4 regions of the Paenibacillus sp. FSL H7-0323 genome follow, and region 1 is predicted to be linked to each of the others. Evidence: riboswitches for the same ligand, from Rfam matches in the RefSeq annotation. Region 1 holds a riboswitch; each other region holds the start of a gene.
The links. A riboswitch is a leader RNA that binds a small molecule or an ion and turns the genes downstream of it on or off. The one in region 1 is predicted to bind cyclic di-AMP.
Positions count from the first base shown of each region.

Region 2: linked by a shared signal. The riboswitch ahead of MHH89_RS17180 (TrkH family potassium uptake protein) and the one ahead of MHH89_RS17660 (alpha/beta fold hydrolase) in region 1 are both predicted to bind cyclic di-AMP.
Region 3: linked by a shared signal. The riboswitch ahead of MHH89_RS22590 (C40 family peptidase) and the one ahead of MHH89_RS17660 (alpha/beta fold hydrolase) in region 1 are both predicted to bind cyclic di-AMP.
Region 4: linked by a shared signal. The riboswitch ahead of MHH89_RS07795 (APC family permease) and the one ahead of MHH89_RS17660 (alpha/beta fold hydrolase) in region 1 are both predicted to bind cyclic di-AMP.

Region 1 is NZ_JBBODB010000001.1:3,898,719-3,904,019, reverse strand. Features, by position in the region: gene MHH89_RS17680 (alpha-glucuronidase family glycosyl hydrolase) at 1-1,136, shown strand, start outside; gene MHH89_RS17675 (Nif3-like dinuclear metal center hexameric protein) at 1,161-1,955, shown strand; gene MHH89_RS17670 (hypothetical protein) at 2,040-2,213, shown strand; partial or broken gene MHH89_RS17665 (glyoxalase) at 2,291-2,401, opposite strand; cyclic di-AMP (ydaO/yuaA leader) riboswitch at 2,648-2,834, shown strand; gene MHH89_RS17660 (alpha/beta fold hydrolase) at 2,940-3,749, shown strand; gene MHH89_RS17655 (hypothetical protein) at 4,040-4,195, shown strand; gene selD (selenide, water dikinase SelD) at 4,342-5,301, shown strand, end outside.
Region 2 is NZ_JBBODB010000001.1:3,788,028-3,793,328, reverse strand. Features, by position in the region: gene uvrC (excinuclease ABC subunit UvrC) at 1-1,213, shown strand, start outside; gene MHH89_RS17185 (CPBP family intramembrane glutamic endopeptidase) at 1,302-2,978, opposite strand; cyclic di-AMP (ydaO/yuaA leader) riboswitch at 3,301-3,478, shown strand; gene MHH89_RS17180 (TrkH family potassium uptake protein) at 3,541-4,899, shown strand; gene MHH89_RS17175 (potassium channel family protein) at 4,913-5,301, shown strand, end outside.
Region 3 is NZ_JBBODB010000001.1:4,994,544-4,999,844, forward strand. Features, by position in the region: gene MHH89_RS22575 (c-type cytochrome) at 1-287, opposite strand, end outside; gene MHH89_RS22580 (GNAT family N-acetyltransferase) at 415-900, opposite strand; gene MHH89_RS22585 (C40 family peptidase) at 1,090-1,581, opposite strand; cyclic di-AMP (ydaO/yuaA leader) riboswitch at 1,587-1,729, opposite strand; gene MHH89_RS22590 (C40 family peptidase) at 2,092-2,520, opposite strand; cyclic di-AMP (ydaO/yuaA leader) riboswitch at 2,578-2,716, opposite strand; gene MHH89_RS22595 (hypothetical protein) at 2,935-3,765, opposite strand; gene MHH89_RS22600 (M1 family metallopeptidase) at 3,777-5,301, opposite strand, start outside.
Region 4 is NZ_JBBODB010000001.1:1,699,367-1,704,667, forward strand. Features, by position in the region: gene MHH89_RS07785 (FecCD family ABC transporter permease) at 1-720, opposite strand, end outside; gene MHH89_RS07790 (iron-hydroxamate ABC transporter substrate-binding protein) at 941-1,948, opposite strand; gene MHH89_RS07795 (APC family permease) at 2,152-3,969, opposite strand; cyclic di-AMP (ydaO/yuaA leader) riboswitch at 4,094-4,253, opposite strand; gene MHH89_RS07800 (disulfide oxidoreductase) at 4,448-4,912, opposite strand; gene MHH89_RS07805 (DsbA family protein) at 4,909-5,301, opposite strand, start outside.

The DNA of each region.
Region 1 (5,301 bases):
CTAATATGCTTGGAGAAGCACTGGAGCCGTTTGGCGGAATCGTGATTTGGCGTTGTTTCGTATATAACTGCAAGCAGGATTGGCGTGACCGTAAGACCGATCGGGCCAGAGCAGCGTATGATCATTTCAAACCATTGGATGGCCGATTTAATGATAATGTAGTGCTGCAAATCAAGAATGGACCGATGGATTTTCAAGTCAGAGAACCGGTATCTCCGCTGTTTGGCGCACTGGAACATACCAATCATCTGATGGAGTTTCAGATTGCTCAAGAATATACGGGGCAGCAGCGGCATCTCTGTTATCTTGTTCCACAGTGGAAAGAAGTCCTTGATTTCAATACTTATGCCAAAGGGCAAACTACGCTTGTGAAACATATTGTGGACGGATCGGTGTGGGGAAATAAGTATAATGGTGTGGCTGCTGTAACTAATGTTGGGGATGACATGAACTGGACGGGGCATGGGTTAGCTCAAGCTAATCTGTATGGATATGGGAGATTAATTTGGAATCCGGAGCTGACGGCAAAGGAAATCGCTGAGGAATGGATTCGCCTTACCTTTGGCACTGATAAAGGTCTAGTGGTTGCTATTCGCGGGATGTTAATGGACTCATGGAGGATTTACGAATCTTACACAGCTCCATTAGGTGTGGGCTGGATGGTTAATCCGGATCATCATTATGGGCCGAATGTGGATGGATATGAATACGCCAAGTGGGGAACGTACCATTATGCGGATCATAAGGGCATTGGTGTGGATCGTTCAGTCAAATTGGGAACGGGGTATAGCGGACAGTATATGGGTCTTAATGCATCAAATTATGAGAATCTAGCGTCTTGTCCAGAAGAGCTGCTGCTGTTCTTCCATCATGTTCCATACACGCATGTTCTGCAATCGGGGCAAACGGTTATACAACATATCTACGATACTCATTTCGAAGGGGCAGAGCAGGCTGCACAGCTTCTAGCAACATGGGAATCACTTGAAGGCAGCATGGATAGTGGATTGTATGTGCAAGTGAAGCAACGTCTTGAAGAGCAAGCAGAGCATGCGCAGGAATGGAGAGATCGGATCAATACGTATTTTTACCGCAAGAGTGGAATTGAGGATCTTAAAGGCAGAAAGATTTATTAGATTTCGATTCGAGGGATGATGATAGTGGGCCTCACGATTAGAGCGATTTTGGAAGATTTAATGGGAACTGTGGAACAGGTAGAAGGGACTGTGGATATTCTGAACCCAGGGGAACCGGAAACTGAAGTCACAGGGATTATTACGGCCTTTTCTGCCACACAAAATATTGTGGAGCAAGCAATAGCGTTAGGAACCAATTTGCTGATCACGCATGAAGGTGTATTTTATAGCCATCATGCGGCGAGCGAGTGGTTAGAAGGTGATCCGGTTTATCATGCGAAAAAAAGTCTGATCGAACGATCCCCAATAGCTATTTTTCGTTATCATGATTATTGGCATCGGCAAGAGCCGGATGGGATTATGATGGGTTTGCTGCGAGAGCTGGATTGGTCAGACTATGTGGAAGAGCAGCAAGCGGCTGCTACGATTCTCACTATTCCTGCCATGACTGTACTGGAAGCTGCTCAGTATATTAAAAGTAAGCTAGGGATCTCTTATGTACGCGCTGCTGGTGACCTGTCTCTGTCCTGCAAACGCATAGGGATATTAGTAGGTTACAGAGGGGGCGGGACGATGGCTATTCCACTTTTTAATGATCACAATCTTGATTTAATTATTGCTGGAGAAGGACCAGAGTGGGAGACTCCGGAATATGTGCGGGATGCAGGGCACCAAGGCAGATCTAAAGCGCTCATCATGTTAGGTCATGCGGAGAGTGAAGCGCCGGGGATGAAATATTTAGCTGAAATCTTAGCAGACAAATATCCCATGCTTCCTACCCGGTTCATTGCTGAACAACCCATCTATCAGATGGTTTAATCTGGGGAAATTAAGAGTACGGAATAAATAAACATATTATGGAGAAAATGAAGGGAAACAGGTCACTGAGAAAGGAGTGTTTCAATGGAAATTCCTTTGGAGGCTGATGAAGTATTAAGTCGGATCAAAAAGCTGCAAAGCGACGGAAGCTCAATCAGTAAAAAACAAGTAAAGCAAAGCGACCCAGAGCTTATGAGAAGTGCGCTGTTCTTTTTTCCAAGCTGGGAGCATGCATTGAAAAACGCCGATCTTTTGTAGCCATAGTATTGTAAAAGGAAGCTAAGTGGACAGGGGGAGATCTCTGATTCTGCTTAGCTTTTTTCTTTTTTATGAAATCATTCGTGCTGTTCATGTGAAATAATATTAACAAGCTTGCCAAACGGATCGGGGACATAGAAACGACGAACACCCCAAGGTACAGAAACTGGCCCAATAGTGGTATTGAAGATTGTCGTTTCTTATTAAATAGGAAAGTACTGGTGAATCACCCCCTTTTTCGCTTGCTTCAGAGCTGTTTTTCTAAAGAAAACGAGTAAACAAGAGCAAAAGAAAGAGAAAATGAAGAGTATGCTTAATATGAAATGAAAAGCATTGCTTTCAACATTATTTTGACCAGAGCCCTCCTTTACAAGAAAACCTTACAAGAGTATGATTCATCTCAGAACTGAGAATTATCTTAAATTTACAATTACATAAGCAATCCGCTTAATTTCCGTTTCTGGAAAGCGGGGGAACCAACAACTGGCAGCCGATGTGAGAGTCGGCACTGGTTATGGGGTGAATCCTGTTCCGGGTGCATAATATGCATCCCTGCAGGTAGGGCAACTCTCACTGCCCGAATCCGACAGCTAACCTCGTAAGCGTATGGAGAGAGGATGAATGGCGTGTTTAGTGATGAATAGCCACAGAGAATCCCTCTGTGGTTTTTTGCTGCGTTTTTAAGCAGATATAGTCGTAGAATTTATTATGAAAGAGGTGTTACCTTTGCCTATCGCTAAACTGAACGGAACTTCGCTCTATTATGAAATCAATGGAACTGGCACTCCGGTTGTGTTTATCCATGGACATGGATTAACACACAGTATGTTCAAACCACAGCTGGAGTATTTTTCCGATAAATATAAAGTGATTTTGTGCGATTTACGGGGGAATGGCAAGTCTGGTAAACTGCTGGAGGCCCCACATGAGATTATTGAGACGCAATGTCTGGATCTGATTATGCTGTTGAATGACCTAGGTATCCGTGAAGCAGTTTTTGTAGGAATCGCCTATGGTGGCTTAGTCGTTCAGCATATTGCCAAACAATATCCTGAGCGTGTAAAAGCAATTGTGGTCGCGGATAGCTTTTGTAGGACTCACGGATCAACAATAGTAGGGAAAATACAAACTATGGCAGCATATTGCAGTTTACTAATGTATTATCTCCCAAGCGAGCTGGTGTTGCCTTCGATTCGGATGATGTACCGAGAGCGCTGGAGTCTGGCCTACAATGAGATTAGAAGAGGACTGCTGGACAAACGCCCCCGGGAGTTATATCGGCAAAGGCTGGCTACGAGCCATGTTGATTACACCAGATGTTTAAAGGCTTTTAAACGTCCTGCATTATGTATTGTGGGGGACTTTAATGAATTTGGAGTGAATTGTATGAAGGAAATGGTGTCTCAGCTGCCGCAGGCGCAGTTGGCGATTATTCCGAACGCATTAGATCCAAGTAATCTGTGCCAGCCGGAGCAATTCAATGCGATTCTTCAGCGTTTCTTAGAGAAGCAGCAGGGCAGTCAGCAGATTAGCTGATCTATAGGGAGACCTTCACAAGCGAAGCGTTTAAGTGAGAAAATAGGCGTCCCATAGCCAGGGCGGAATGAGCTGGCTATGGGTCGTCTTTCTGGGAAGAACTTTAGGGGAATTCTCCCTAAAATGAAGGAGATTATGGCTCCTAGAACGTAGATTAGGGAAATCCTCCCTAATAATAGGATGTTTTTAGCCATAAATGGGTATTTGCATGAATTTTTAGGGAGGAATTTCCTAAAAACCTCATTTTAAAGCGATTATCGATGAACATTAGGGAGGATTTCCCTAATATAATGGACATCCAATTAAAGGCTGGCTTATCCGTAGTGAAATCTACGAATGAGCCAGCCTTTGGTTATTTTACTAACCGATGGATGTTGAACATTTACAAGCATATTGTACCTAGAACGCCACTTAATGTCCCTACCCTACCACAGCACCAAATATAGCTCACCAGACGTGGGAAAGAACAATAGACTCTAAATAGTTATAGAAGGAGGCGTAGTAAGCAACGCATCTGCTACTCTTGCATTTTGTACAATGCGATCTACTCGTGTAAGATTAAGATAATTCATACTAAAGGAGCTGAGTCATGATGTCTCAAGCTGAAACTATAAAACTGACTTCATTATCTTCAAAAGGGGGCTGCGGCTGCAAAATCGGTCCCGCCGATCTCATGCAGGTTATTCGTAGTCTGCCACCAACTGTTCCTAACCCGGATCTACTTGTAGGTCTTGATACTAGTGATGATGCAGGGGTGTATCGTTTAAGTGATGAATTAGCGTTAGTGCAAACTGTTGATTTTTTCACGCCGATCGTGGATGATCCCTATTCATTTGGTCAAATTGCAGCAGCCAATGCATTAAGCGATATTTATGCGATGGGTGGAAAGCCGCTTACGGTGCTTAATATTGTGGCCTTTCCTATTTCTGTTTTAGATAAAAGCATTCTCGGTGACATTTTGCGCGGTGCAGCGGATAAAGTACAGGAAGCAGGAGCTACTCTTGTGGGCGGACATTCCATCGACGATAAAGAGCCCAAATTCGGATTGGCCGTTACGGGCCTTGTGCATCCTGACAAAGTAAGAACGAATGCGGGCGCCAAGGTGGGAGACAAGCTGATTCTAACGAAGCCTATCGGTGTGGGGATCTTAACAACTTCCATTAAAAAGGATCAGCTATCTCCTGAAGAAACCACACGCCTTACGACAGTAATGTCTACTTTGAATAAAAAAGCGGCTGAAATCATGGAGCCTTATGATGTACATGCTTGTACAGATGTTACCGGATTTGGGCTACTGGGACATGCCTCGGAAATGGCTAAAGGGAGCGGCACGGGCCTGATCATTCGTCAAGGCGATGTACCGATGCTGCCAAGAGTAAGAGAGCTTGCGGAGCAGGGATTTGTTCCAGGAGGCACTAAGAATAACTTTGCCCATCTGGAAGGCAGCATTCTTTATCCGGAAGAGATGGACCAACTAAGCCGCTATATTCTATGTGACGCTGTGACTTCTGGCGGACTGCTGATCTCTGTGGCCCCTCAACAAAGTGAAGAT
Region 2 (5,301 bases), 110 kb from region 1:
TGGTTATGCTGTAGACAAGGGATGGATGTGTGTACAGATTCTGTACATGAGACAAGGGAAGATGATTCAGCGCCATTCCTCCGTGTTCCCGTTCTATGGTGAAGCCTACAGTGACTTTATGTCTTATGTGACGCAGTATTATAGTGATAATCCCGCTTTGCCGCAGGAGATCCTGCTGCCGGATGTGCTCGATGAGGAATCTCTGGCTAATAAAGAGACTAAACCCGAGATCGCCATAGCTGCTCCAGCAGAAGCGGATTTACAACAGGGTGAAGATACCCCTGAATCGGCTGAAGAGGCTGAGGCACGTGCGACGGCGGCGGAGGAAGCTGCGGCAGCTGGGATCGTGGATGCCGCTGGCGGCGCCTCCATTCTGCAGGAGTGGCTGGGCATTAAGGTGCTTGTGCCACAACGCGGTCTTAAGAAGCAGATGGTTGGCATGGCTTGCCAAAATGCAAGAGTGGCTATCGACGAGAAATTCCGGCTGATTGAACGGGATGAAGAGCGTACCTCTGGAGCAGCGATCAGCTTAGGCGAGAGCTTGGGGCTTGAACGCTTGAGCCGTATTGAGGCGTTCGATAACTCGAACATTCAGGGGACTAATCCGGTCTCAGCGATGGTTGTCTTCATTGATGGCAAGCCTGCACGAAAAGAGTACCGTAAATATAAGGTTCGTACGGTGGTGGGTGCGGATGATTATGGAACGATGCGCGAGGTCATTCGGCGGCGATATGAGCGGGTATTGAAGGAGAATCTTCCGATACCGGATCTTATCGTGGTCGATGGAGGGAAAGGGCAAATCTCCTCTGCTATTGATATTCTGGAGAATGAGCTGGGATTATTCATTCCGGTCTGCGGCCTTGTTAAGGATGATAAGCATAAGACGGCTCAGCTTTTGGTTGGAGATCCGCCAGAGCCTGTCGCGCTAGCCCGGGACAGTCAGGAATTTTACCTTTTGCAGCGGATTCAGGATGAGGTCCATAGGTTCGCGATCACCTTCCACCGTGAACAGCGCGGGAAGTCCATGGTTACCTCCAAGCTGGACTCTATACCTGGTATAGGTGAGAAGCGCCGTAAAGCGCTGCTAAAGCATTTCGGATCGCTTAAGAAAATTAAAGAAGCCTCCGTGGATGATTTCCGTACACTTTCTATTGGAGAAAAGCTGGCAAAACAAATTCTTGATGCGCTCAAGGATGAAGAGCCAACCTCATAGCAATGGTGACAAAAGAAAAAGGGTATCAAAGCAGCGACTAAAGCGGCTTTGATGCCCTTTTTTAATTTCATTACGTCTTCACATTAGTTTAAATCAAAGAAGAAGGCTCCACCGGCTTAGGCTTCTGTGGTGGATTAAATCGATAGACGATGTAAGCGACTATGAACGGCATAATAATCGCGAAGATACCCGCGCCTACATTTACGCTCTCCTTCATAAAGATCAGCGTAGCGCCCATCAGGATGCTGTCAAACACGACGTGGCTGAACATGACAGCAATAAACCCGTAACGAAGGAAAATATAGCTGAACAGCAGCCCGATTACAGTCAGCTCAATGGGACGGGAGCTGATGGGATAGATCGGATATAACGTATGGCCAAACGCCCAAACCAGCGTGGTGATCAAGCAAGCGATAAAAGTGTTCCGGAACACCTTTTTCAGCATAGGAATTCCGAAAAAGCGATAAATGGCTTCCTCAGATAAACCAGCGAGCCATGCGACGATAGGCAGAAGCCAAGCATATCTCATGTTATAAGGAGATTGGGTGGCGTCTGTAGTAGACCAATTGTGCAAGGTAAACGATAATATGATGAACATAACCGTCTGCACCCCTAGCAGAACGAAAGCCCAGATGTATCCAGCCCGGATACTGTCCAACACATATTGTCCATAGCCGGGCTCTTTGGCGCGGGGCCAAGGGTTCATGCCTTCCTCTTTTCGCCATAGGCCATTACCGCCCACTAAAGAGAAGTAGAGCAAGGAGGACATCAGCAGGCTGTACAAAGCATAAATGATAAACATAATGACAGAGGTAATCTGTGCTTCTAGCCCTTCGCCCGTTGATTCAGGAAGCATATTATAGGTGCTGATCATCATGATTACAAAATAGGCTGAGCTTAGGAATACTCCACGTTTAAAGGAAGTATGCTCTCTTCTAAGAATACTGTAGACGAGTGCCAGAATTCCTAAAATCAGTGTGGGTATACCGTAACCGAATAATGTTAGCTTTTCCGCTAAAGAGGTCTGTCCTTGTACGTAGGAGGTATGCCAAGCCGGTGCAGTGAATCCGGCATTAAAGCTGGATACCTGCTCTCCACTGAAATCAAAATAATAGTGCAATAAGGATTCGCCGACCTGAACAGTACTATCCGTATACACTAGCCCATGGCTTCCTGTATTGGATTCAATTTGTAGCTTGGCAGGATTTACTTCCCATTCTTGAAGCCAAGGACGAGCAAGATTCTCCTTCTGTGCTAGAGTGAGGTCAGCTCCCTTGTCCTCTTTTGCACCAACGGAAGCAATGCCTGGCCCCTCTTCGGAGACAACTTTTGCAGCCTTTGAGAAAGCGACAATCTTACCGGTATACATATTGAGGTCAACGATGATTTGCGGCTCTTGCTCCGCTGAAGGAGTAAGCGTTGCCCGAAAGACATCAAAAGGATATTTTTGATCCAATTTTTTCTTGGTGTAGTCCTCCACAAGCTTCTCGCGAGACATATAACCATAAAAGGAAGAGTCCGTCTGGTAAAGTACATTCCATTGATCGTTTGGTGCTTCGGTGTAGTTGAGCTTTTGTTCTGCGAATAATATGGCTTGGTCACGGGCTTCTGCCTTGCTAATGACGGTGGTATCTTCACCTGTAGGGCTACTAAGCAGTGAAGGGGAAATCTGAAACATAATAAATAGAATAAGACCGATAATGCCCGAGATGATGAGCCTCTTGGAGAGGGCACGTTGCTGTAAGGGCTGGCCGACGGGATTCATGTAACGCCTCCTTGTTATGTACTGTGACAATGTTATGTTCCATTATAGTATTAGTGCCTGGTTGGTTACAAAAAACATTATATGTTCTTTTTATGGGTAATAGAGATAGTATAGAATAGTCATGTGAATTTATACCATGAATTTTATCGTGTTCATTTCTGCACGAATGATGAGAATCGGTGTAATTGCAGGGAAAACACGGAAAAGTGATGAGAAAAGGCACTCCTTTTGATGCAGTCTCTTTAAACCGCATTTTTTCATGTGAATGAGCATTAATTGTGTCTTTGTGAATTCACTAAATAACGTATATAATTTGTATGCAATTGTATAGTAGCCGAATTTCTGGTGAAAACGGGGGAACCATAAGAAGTGATGAAAAGTGGAGTGTACACGATAAATGGCACTTTCATCAGGGGTGAATTTCGTTCTGGGAACGAATAGGGCAGCCTGCACAGTCCGAATCCGACAGCTAACCTCGTAGGCTAATTTACTGCAGGAACCAAGTCAGCATTGGTTTTCCAGTGCTTTTTTTGTTGGAATTTTTGATAAGAAGGTGAGCAAAGTGGCTTCACAGTTTCGCAGGATTTCTGAATTTAAGTTTCTGAAGCTCTCGCCGCCGCAGATACTGGTGCTTGGTTTTGCATCGATCATTCTGATAGGGGCCCTGCTGCTTATGCTGCCCATCTCAAGCACAAGCGGGAATTCCGTGGAATTTATTGATGCATTATTTACTTCAACGTCGGCAACCTGTGTTACAGGGCTTGTTGTGCTGGATACCGGAACTTCGTTCACCATTTTTGGGAAAACCGTAATTATGATCCTGATCCAGATCGGCGGCTTAGGTTTTATGACCATGGCCACTCTATTTTCACTGGTGTTAAAGCGTAAAATATCTTTGCGGGACAGGCTAATCCTACAGGAAGCCATGAATCAAGGCTCTATGGAAGGAATTGTGCGACTGATCCGGAGAGTCCTCATATATTCTCTTGTCATAGAAGGCTGTGCCGCTGTGCTGCTGTCTATTCGCTGGGCTTTTGATATGCCGTTGGGAAAAGCGATTTATTATGGCATATTTCATGCGGTGTCTATGTTTAATAATGCGGGGTTCGATATTTTTGGGGATTTTCGCAGTTTAACTGATTATGTATATGATCCGCTTGTGAATATTATTGTAATGTTTCTGATTGTCTCCGGGGGGATTGGTTTTATTGTAATGTCAGATCTGGTGGAGTTTCGGGTAACCCGCAGGCTGTCTCTACATAGTAAAGTTGTCCTGTCCACCAGCACAGGGCTGATTCTGATCGGAGCTTTGGTTATTTTTATATTTGAGTTTACTAACACTCGTACCCTGGGTTCACTGAATTTCGGCGGTAAAATATTATCGGCCTTCTTTCAATCCGTGTCTCCCCGTACGGCTGGCGCGAACACAGTAGATATTGCTGGACTTCGGCAGGCTACACAATTTTTTATAGTGATTCTTATGTTTATTGGTGCTTCTCCGGGCTCAACGGGCGGCGGGATCAAGACAACAACCTTTACAATGATGATTGGTGCTGTAATTGCTATGCTGCGTGGACGGGAAGATGTTGTGTTGTTCCGTTATCGGCTGGCTCAAGAGCGCATCTACAAGGCATTAACGATCACGCTGCTGGCTTTGTTGTTAATCGCCTCTGTGTCGATGATACTCTCCACAACTGAAGACAGTAATTTCTTGGCAATCTTGTTTGAGACGACCTCCGCCTTTGCTACGGTAGGACTGACTATGGGGCTAACTCCGGAACTGTCAGCGATCGGTAAGGTTCTACTCTGTCTGACGATGTTTGCAGGTCGGCTAGGTCCACTAACCTTAGCGTATGCACTCGGTCCCAAACAGGGTAAACCACTGTATAAGTATCCGGAAGGTAAAATAATTATTGGATAGGAGTTAATTAGAAATGAAAGCACAGCAATTTGTAGTAATCGGCTTAGGTCGCTTCGGTTCAAGCCTGGCGCTTGAGCTGATGGAAATGGGCTACGAGGTGCTCGGCATTGACCACCATGAAGAACGCGTGGAGGAAATGAGCGATCAGCTGACGCATACGGTAGTAGCAGATGCTACAGATGAGGGAATTATGCGCTCGCTTGGTGTACGGAACTTTGATTGTGGGATTGTTGCGATTGGTGACAATATGGAGAGAAGCATTCTGGCGGCCATTTTGTTGAAGGAGATTGGAGTCAAGCAAGTGGTGGCTAAGGCAATCTCTATCCTTCATGGCCGCGCACTGTCGCGGCTGGGGGTTGATCGGGTTATTTTTCCGGAGCGGGATATGGGGATTCGTGTGGC
Region 3 (5,301 bases), 1.1 Mb from region 1:
GGCATTTGACCACGTCCTTTGGTGACGATGCTGTAGATTTCCTCAGCGTCATGCTGGCCGCCTTCATTCTGAAGACTTGGTCCAACTCCACCTTGAAGCTGATCGCCGTGACAGGTGATACAGCTGGCTTTCACGGTTGCTTCTGCCTTTGCTGCGTCCAGTTGAACTACCGGCATCGTGGGCTTATTTTCTTCCGCTACCTCTTCTTTACCCGGAAGTGTAAACATGAGTACTACCGCAAAGGCACAGGCGGCAAAAAACAAACCGCTCATGATCCATTTCTGCATCCCAATTCGTCCCTTCTATGTAAGCTGCTCCCTACATTATAGCTTATGGTGAAGCGTTATCATAGGGTTTGTGACAAAAAAATGAACGAGAATACAATCGTTCTTATGAAATATATGGTATTTAATATCATTTGTCATAGACCATGCAATAAAAAGGTTTGTCTCCTGTAGGTGTGCGGCGTTCATACGTATCTGTAATCGTAAATCCACATTTTTGATAAGTTCGGATGGCGCGTTGGTTCCAGGTCAGGACTTCCAGATCTATCTCACGATCAGGATAACGATTCAAGGCTGTCTGGACGATGGCATCTACGAATAGTTTGCCTAAACCATGGCCGCATAGATCGGGGCGCATCCCAACTCCTAAACGAACGACTCCTTCCATCGGGAACAACTGTGCGAATCCGCACAAAACCTCTTGTTCATTTAATATGGAGATATATTGTTCCTCCCGGAGCTGCGGATCACCAAACTCGATGCCAAGAGCCTGCATCTGCTCCCACGGCATCCAGCCATAAATATTATATGGAGGCGTATAGCTCCACTTACAAATAGCTTCTCCGTGAATTGCCTCCATAGGAACTACATGAAAAGTTACCGAGGGATTTATCATAAAGTCAACGAGCTCCTTTCACGAGGACATTGCTATATTACTAATTATATACAAAATGGGGGAGGTTCGACTCAGAAACTTTATATGAGAGGAATGTTTTACAAATTATGAGAGGGGTAAATAAGTAATAAGACAAAAAAACAAGCTCTCCTCCAAGAGTTACCTTGGAAAAGAGCCTATGTACGTTACTTATTGAACATCATCATTGTCTTCCGATTCAGCAGCAACCGATTGGTAAGCGTCTGTGCTCATAATGCGCTTAGCACCAACGTAGCGTTTCACGTAGTAGCTATCACTCAGAGAGCTAATCGTAACACCGCGTGAGGTAGAAGCGTGTGCGAACTTACCTTCACCGACATAAATGCCGACATGGGAGACACCTTTGCCACTTGTATTGAAGAATACAAGATCTCCGGCTCTTATATCATCACGGGAGATTGCTGTGCCCATTTGATATTGGGAACCTGATTGGTGTGGAAGGTTAATGCCAATCTTATCAAACACATACATTGTAAATCCGGAGCAATCAAATCCGTTAGTGGATATACCGCCGGATACGTATTTAGTACCGATGGCCTTGTCAATCACTTTATCCATTTTGGAATCTGCGAAAGCGCTTCCTGCTCCGATGGTGAGGATGATGGAAAAGCTTAGTACTGCTGCTGCTAACTTCTTCTTCAAAAGTGTATACCCCTTCCAAATGCCTACGAGGTTAGCTTAAGGGTTCGGTTGAAGGTCCCCTATGACCCCTCTATATAATGGAGGTCAATTCACCCAAAGTTGGTTCCCCCGTTTTCCTAATAGTTAGGAAACTCGGCTCATACTGTTGATTAGGATTAGCTTGTAATCAATACATGACAAAACCTTTGTAAATAACAACTTAATGATTACAAAAATGTTACTAAAATCTCACTGCGCTAATTGTAACAAACAGAAAGCCGCTTGGCAATCGTTTTTAACATATTAATGCAGAAAAATTGGCATTTTTACGGTAGAAAGGCATATGTAAGCGTTAATAATGACCTAATTTTTAATATAATTGCAATTTTTATCAAATAAACGTGTTTCAATTGGGCTCTATTAGTGTAAAAATATATTATGGAAAAAAGAAAAACCCGAATTTGATTACGGGAATAATCAGATTCAGGTTCATATAGTTGTAATTATGAGGTTATAGTTGTGAGGAAGGTTTCAATCGAAGGCTACAGCTTGATAAGCTGAAGTACTCATTACTCTTTTAGCGCCAACATAACGATTGGCCCAGTAGGCCTGACTGAGTGAAGTGATGGTCACTCCACGCGAAGAGGACGATTGTGCGAATTTTCCGTTTCCAACATAAATGCCGACATGGGATACTCCATTGCCAAGTGTGTTAAAGAACACTAGATCACCAGAACGCAGATTGCTTTTGGATACAGCAGTTCCAACGCTATATTGAGCTTTTGATGTACGAGGTAAAGTAAGACCCACATTCTTGAATACATATTTTGTAAATCCAGAGCAATCAAATCCGGCAGTGCTTGTACCTCCGGTTTTATAGGCAACTCCAATAGTCTTTGAGATTACAGTGTCCATCTTAGAGTCGGCAAAGGCGCTTCCTCCACCAATAGATAATGCCATTACAAGTCCTAGCGCCGCAGCGACGCATTTTTTTCTTAAATTATGTCTTTTCAAAAGATGTACTCCTTCCAAGGCCTGCGAGGTTAGCTTAAGGGTTCGGTAGAAGATTCCCTATGATCCCTGTAAAGCGAGATCAATTCACCCAAAATATGGTTCCCCCACTTCCCGGTGCAAAGGAATTAGGCGTGTTAAGCACCAAGAGAATGACGTTTCGACAGTTACACTTACGATAAATACATTTAGTTATGTAGGAATCGTTTCAATTGATTACAAAATTGTTACTAATAGCACAGGACTTATTGTAACAGAGCTTTTATGATTTTGCAAATACTCTTAAGTTATCCGTAATGAGAAAAAGTCCCAGCTCCTGAATACAGGAATTGGGACCTTTTTATTATGTCAAATAAGGTTAATTTATTGTGGAAATGCTTTGCTACACCATAGATGATATTGTGCAGAGATTCCCCACATTTTTAAGAGCGTAGAAGGTAGTGGTGAGATTTGCCGTATTATAAGTGCCGGCAGGCCGGGACAGAACAGACCCGTCAGTCCGCACACTAGCAGTAAGAGCAAGCCTCCCGCACCAAGTACAATGGAAACACCTATAGCAGGAATCAGTGACCGCAAGCAGATGAACAGTGAGGAGAACATTCCTGTACCGCCGGTGTAACCAAACTGCATATATAGAAGAAACAGGCGCACGATAAAAATATATATAAGCCATGCCAATACGTATGGTACTAAATGAAGTAACAAAGTGTAGTTAAACAAAGAGGATAAGAACAGCCCGTACATTTTTGGAGCAAGCCAGTAAAGCGGCAGCAGGGTCAGCACCCATTCGATTAGGCTAAAGACTAAGACAGGTAGTCCATAGATCTTCATGCCGGGGAAAAAAAACAGCCCGCGCTCGCCCTTTCGCTCCTGGTGCAGCTCATGCAGCAATCCTGCCCTTATGAAAGGAGAAAGCAGAAGTCGCAAGACAACAAGTCCTAGAAGCATCCATAACCAAGTGCGTATCGCAGGGTCAGTATTCAAGCTGAACTGTCCCTCGATATAATACAACAGTCTGCCCATACCGCTGCCGCCGGCGTCTTTATCTGGATAGCGCAGTAGAATTGGAATAATAGCAGATCGGATGAAACCATACATAAAGTAGCCCCAGAGCAGTCGGTAGATGAAGAGCAGAATTAAAATATAAAATTGCTCCTTCATGCTTTGCCAGCCGCGGGTTATCGATGTTCTCACAATCATTCACCTCACCAGACAAGAGTTCCGAGCACGGTTTCAAGTAGTTTAGTTACACTTAACGTCCAGCGAGAGAGCGTCTTGGGCTCTATTTCCGCCAGCCTAAAGTTGTTTAAATGTTTGCTCTCCAATAAGATGGAATGCTCAGGGTCAATCTCAGCAGAGAGAAGAGGCTTATCGCTTAACAATTGAAACGTAGTCTCTGCTCCTTCACCGTTCCAGACCCGCTGCACCGAAGAGCTGTCGGCGAATGTGAATTTCACGGGAACATCAACGTAATGGCTCCCTTTATTTGAAATCTTCACTAATGATTCGTAGCTTTGAGCATCGCCGCTGTTATTTTTTTTAAAAGTAATCGTATCTACTGAGAAGTCAGGCGCACCATCACCATAAATGTAATCATCGAAATAGGCCTGCCATGATTTTTTGGTTACCTTCTCAACGACTTTCTGAAAATCTGACGTAGCGGGATGCTGGAAACGGAACTTACGAGCGTAGGAGGACATGATGTTGTTCATTGCTTTGGTACCTACCTGGCGTTCGATATCTTTAAGTACAAGCTTGCCGCGGATATAAACATTTCGGCTATAGGAATCCGCCCCTGCATATTTCCACGTTTCCAGATTTAACGGCTCAGGTATAGTTACCAGGCTGGCCTGTAAAGGCAAATTAGACTTGATACCGTATTCTTGTTCCATAAGTCTGTCTTCGGCATAGGAAGTAAAGCTTTCATCCAGCCAGGCCTCCTCGAATTCATTGCTGGCTACCATACCGTAGAAGTATTGATGGCCGATCTCATGAATGACGGTTCTTTCAAGTGAGGTATCTGGAGAAGAATCCGCGGCCCCAAAGGCTGTAATAAGGGTAGGATATTCCATTCCTCCCGCGCCGTTTCCCTCCTTAGGTGGGACGATAATAGACAGCGTAGAGTAGGGATAAGGGCCATACCATTTGCTGAAGTAGGTCAGGGCAGCCTTGGCAGCTTGAAGGTAACGCTCTTGTAAGTCTTTGTGCAGTGGGTCGAGATACACCTTAATTCGTACTCCAGGCACTTCCGGCGTAGAGAAAGCTTCCTCTGCTACTGTAAAATCAGGGGATGCAGCCCAAGCGAAGTCGTGGACATCATCGGCGTAGAACTGATATATTTTTTGATCTTGTTTGAGCTTGGCATTTTTTACAGGAAATCCGGTCGCAGCCACCGTATAGTTGGAAGGAACGGCAATCGTTACATTAAAGATGCCAAAATCACTGTAAAACTCAGAGGTCCCGTGATACTGATGCAGGTCCCAGCCTTCTTCTTTAACTCCGCGTGTGCCCTTAGGCTCGTATACACTAAGCTTAGGGAACCATTGCCCAGCCATAACGAAGTTACCTGAAGCACCCATGCGAGCAAAGATTTTGGGCAACTGGACTTCATACTGAAGCTTAAGTGTTACACTTTCCCCACCATTAACAGGCTGAGGAAGATGTACCTTTAGAAGCGTCTTATCGTTGATATTGCCGTCATCAGGTTGAACATATTGCACTCTTTGCATT
Region 4 (5,301 bases), 2.2 Mb from region 1:
TCCTAAGCTGAGCAATGTGACGGATCGTGATAACATCATCGCTGCAATTAAGGCTACGGCCACCCAAGGGAATATAATCTTGATCTGAGTCCAGCTAGCTCCACCCATCCCACCAGCTAACCAGAAGGCTATGTCCTGAGATAAGTTGAAAAGAATAGCTACTCCCTGACTAATAGCAACCAATAAAGCACTAACTGCCGAACCTGCTAATGTCAATCGCAAGGGGGTCAGGCCATTAAAAGAAAGCGAACCGATTCCGAATACGATAAAAGAGGCCACAGCGGCACCGATAAAGCAATACAACATTAGTGAAGTGAATGAGAGTGAGGGTGCAAAAGCAAATACTATGGCCAGCGCTACCCCTGCTCCTGCATTCAAACCTAACAGCCCTGAATCCGCAAGCGGGTTTCTTGTCATCCCCTGCATGATAGCCCCTGCTACTGCGAAGCAAGCACCGACTAAGGCGCCAGCAATAGCACGTGGAAATCGCAGTTCTCTAATCACCTGATGTTTTTGTAAATCTGGATTGAAATGAAATATAGCTTCCCATACCGTAGCTAACTTGATATCTGCCGCACCCACTGAGACCGAAAGTGCCAATCCGAAGGCAATGGCAGCAAGTCCAAAAATAAGAATACCAATGGCAGCTGCCGGTCGGGTATGTAGAGCTTTTTTGGGTTCATTTTTAATACGATTTGCGAAATCTGAGGGTGAAACCATGAGTCGTCTCCTTATTCAATAGTTACAATGGTTTATATGATAACAACAATCATTCTCATTATCGCAAAAATATTTATGTTGTACAATTGCAGGAACGATTTTTCCGTACTATGGGATTGGTTTATAAAAAAATGGTGCAGATCTTTGTATCCCGAGATACTTGATCTGCACGCCCTTCCCCACCGAAATGATCAGTCTCATTCATGGTGAATTACGACTTTTATTTCACAAGACTTTTTAGCACATCGTCAATGATTTTGCTGCCAGCGTTCGCCCCACTGTAAAGCCAACTGCTTGTTGAGCTCATTTCATGCACATTTCCAGCTTTTACAGCTGGGATGCCCTTCCAGATTGCACTATCTAGAATCTCCGAACCCTCAGTCTTATCACTATTTACAAGGAAAATATGATCTGCGGTCAGCTCAGAAAGCTTCTCTAGTGAGATCGGATTCCAAGTTGCTCTTGTTCCTACTGGGATCTCTGTTACTAAGTTAGGCAGCGTTACGCCAAGGTCTGTATATAATACAGCTCCACTGCTGCGGGTTTCGTCTACAATATAGAAGTTTTTTTGCACCAACCATAAAATAGCCGCGGACTCTTGTCCAATAGCTCCTGTAAGCTGTTCTTTCGCAGCCGCTGCTTTAACATCATAATCTTTAATGGCTTTTTCTGCTTCAGGGGTTTTGTTCAAAATCTCACCCATCTTGAGCAACGATTTGCGCCAATCTTGATTTAGTTCATCCCCAATTACATAAGTGGGTGCAATCTTATTCAACTGATCGTAAATCCCGTTCTGAACAGAAGACTCCGATGGGATGATAATAAGATCCGGAGCAAAGCTGGTTACAGCCTCTAACGGAAGGTCGTAACTAATTGTAGGAACATCCTTCAATTCAGTGGCCAGATAATCCTGAACGCCATTTGTAACTGACCATTGAGCTACTGGAGTTACACCCAGAGTTACCAAAGAGTCTTCCAAATATGAACCCAGAACGCGCTGTGGATTAGCCGGAATCGTTACTTTATGACCCATTGCATCTGTTAACGTCTTAGGTGCAGCAGGTGCCTCTGTAGATTCTGCTGTAGGCGCTGTTGTAGGCGCTGTTCCTGCATTTGATGAGCTTTCAGCATTATTATTACCACAAGCGGAAAGTATTAGCGTCATCACTATTAGTCCGCTCATCGTCACTTTCATGCTTCCTGATCTTTTTCTGTTAAGCCAAAACATTAAAAACCCTCCTATATGTAACTGCTTTGATATTCAAAGGTGACCTTTACCTCTGCTTCACTTTTAAATGATATTGATTCTCATTCTCTGTGTCAACATATAAATTTCAAATTCTGTGGATTTGCAACAATTTCCTTCATATAAAATACAAAAGAGGTTATATTCCGAACGTTCCGGATATAACCTCATCTTTAATCTTCTACTTATTTATTTAAATGATACGGGACAGTCGCTACTACAACGTCCTTTTGATTCATTAGATACGAGCGGATTAAAAAGCTGGTCTGATTATGAAGCACGGCTTGCCACCAATGTTTGGTAATAAACTGTGGAATCAGAATCGTGATGTGATCCGTCGCAGCGGTCTTCCACTCTACCGTATCGATAAACTTCACTAACGGACGAATGATACTACGATATCTGGAACGAAGTACAATCAGGCGTACACCTGGATTCCATTCCTCCCACCGTTGCTCCATCTTATGAATGTCTTCTTCATCAAAGCCTACATACACAGCAACAACATTATCTGTTAGAGACTTCGCATAGCTGATGGAATGTAATACAGCACGTGTAACCCCTGCAACAGGAACAACTACAGTACTTCCTTTAATTACAGGTTTATCCGTAGCCGGACATATACGCAGTTGATCCGCAGTGTTCAAATAGTGCTTATGAATACGGTGGAACACGAACATTACAGCAGGTAAGAAAATGAATGCCATCCATACACTCGAGAATTTAGTAATGATAAATATAAGCGTAATCGTCAATGTAGTCAGCATACCGATGGTATTTACTACAAATCTTTTCACCCATCCAGCGGGTCTTGTTTTGATCCAATGCACCATCATCCCCAGTTGGGATAAGGTAAAAGGAATGAACACGCCTACCGCATATAGTGGAATCAAACCTTCCGTATTCCCATGGAATGCAGTCACAAGTATGATAGACATAACTCCTAGAAAAATAATGCCGTTTGAGAAGCCAAGGCGGTCACCACGGACCATAAATGCATGTGGCAGATATTTATCTTTTGCAAACATAAAGGCAAGCAGCGGAAACGCTGAATATGCTGTATTAGCTGCCAAGAACAAAATCACTGCTGTAATCCCTTGAATGAAAAAGTACAATCCGCCACGGCCAAAGGTCGATTCAGCGATCTGAGAGACAACCGTAGCCTTTTCATCTGGCACAATCCCATACCAATACGCCAGCACAGTGATTCCGGTAAACATAAAGCCAAGGATAAGTCCCATGATCATTAGCGTCTTGGCTGCATTCTTCTCAGCGGGTGCTTTAAAGTTTGGGATCGCATTAGATACGGCCTCAACCCCCGTTAGGGCTGAACAACCAGAGCTAAACGCTTTTAATAGTAGAAACAAACTTACATTAGATACGGCGCTGCCTATTTCAGGAACATTCGCATGCGCGCCACCCATTGCATATTTAACGATACCGGAGATAATCAGAACAACAATCGAAACCACAAACAAATACACTGGAATTGCGATAAATGAAGCCGATTCAGTCACTCCGCGAAGATTAATGATTGTTAATAAAACGATAACAGATACAGCGATGAGAACAGTATGATTATGAAGACTTGGAAAAGCCGATGTGATCGCATCCGTCCCTGCCGAGGCACTAACCGCTACGGTAAGAATGTAATCCACCAATAATGAACCCCCAGCGAGCAGCCCTGTCGGAATACCAAGATTACTCTTGGCTACGATATAAGCTCCGCCTCCTTGCGGATAAGCAAAAATCGTCTGCCGATAGGATAAAATCAGGATGGCCAGCAGGCCCAATACGGCTAATGCAATTGGCAGGGAATACCAGATGGCAGTAAACCCGGCAGCCACTAGTACAATCAGAATTTGTTCCGTTCCGTAGGCTACAGACGAGAGCGCATCAGAAGACAGAACAGCCAGTGCTTTAACCTTGGATAACTTTTCATGATCGAGTTCATTCGACTTCATCGGACGTCCGATCAATAGTCGTTTTACCTTGCTTACCATGGTGGATACAGTTCCTTTCTTTGGGAGCTGAAACGGAATTTCCGTGCGCTGTTTTCATCGGTGGATTTCATAAATGCAGACACAAAAATAAGCATACGGAAATGATCCGCATGCTTATGCATGGTCATTTTCCCACCTTGCTTACGAGGTTAGCTGGCGGATTCGGGCTGTGGTTATAGCCCTACGGTAGAGGTCTGTTCGACCCGGTTCCGATTCACCCCATTGGCATGAATGCCAAGTTTGGTTCCCCCGTTTTTCCTAAGAAAATTCAGCGCATATTCAACTTCTCACAAGGTCTAATATTAGTCTACAAAGTGCCTACAGTAAAGCGTTGAAAAAAATGAAAAAAGAATGAAAAAACATCCAATAAGCTCAAATATAGCGTCTTATTGGATGCTCTCTTTCATTATCTTCAATTATCCCTCTAGCCCGTGATTTTAATACCTTTTCAGCTTTTTTGTACCTTCCAAAGTAAAAACTAAAATCCTAAGCTCTCCTCAGCATCTACTTCAATCACTTCTTCTTCCCTACGTCCATACCAAAGAAGGAGACTTATTAGAGCAAACGCTATTAAAGCTAACAAAGGAATCGTTATAAATCCGAAGTAGTTCAAGTAATCTTTATTACAAGGAACACCAACTGTACAAGGTAGAACTTTACTTAACGCTGGAATCTTCTGTTCCGCATAATGATAGATTGAGATACTGCCACCAATCAAACTTAATGGAAGCACATAAGGAATGATGCGCTTATCTCCACGGAAAGTGGCAATTCCCAATAAAAATAACTGCGGATACATAAAAATCCGCTGAAACCAGCAAAGCTTACAAGGTTCATACTTCAAGACTTCACTTAAATACAAGCTACCAGCTACAGCAACCAAAGAGACGAACCAGGCCAGATAGAGGCAGTTACGCTTGCAAAAAGATAGGAATTTTGTCACTTTGCCTCCACTGCTTTTGCGGCGGTGTTAATTTCAGATGTAATCGCTTCAATATCGAAAGGTTCAGCCGTTTTCACTCCATTAATGTAGAGCGAAGGCGTAGTTGTCACGCCTGCGTCAGTTGCCAACTGAATGTCTTTCTTCAGCTCATCTGCATAAGTTTTCTCTTGGATGTCTTTACGCAACAGATCATAATCGATCGCTAATTTCTCTTTTTCAGCAAGGCTTACCAAGAAATCCTCAGTGGCCCATTCCACGCTCTCATCCCCTTGCTGCGCATACACAGCATCATAGAACTTCCAGAATTCATCCTTATTCTGATGGTATACAGACAATGCAGCTAGTGAAGCTGTCTCAGAGTCAGGACCAACGAAAGCCATATTTACAAA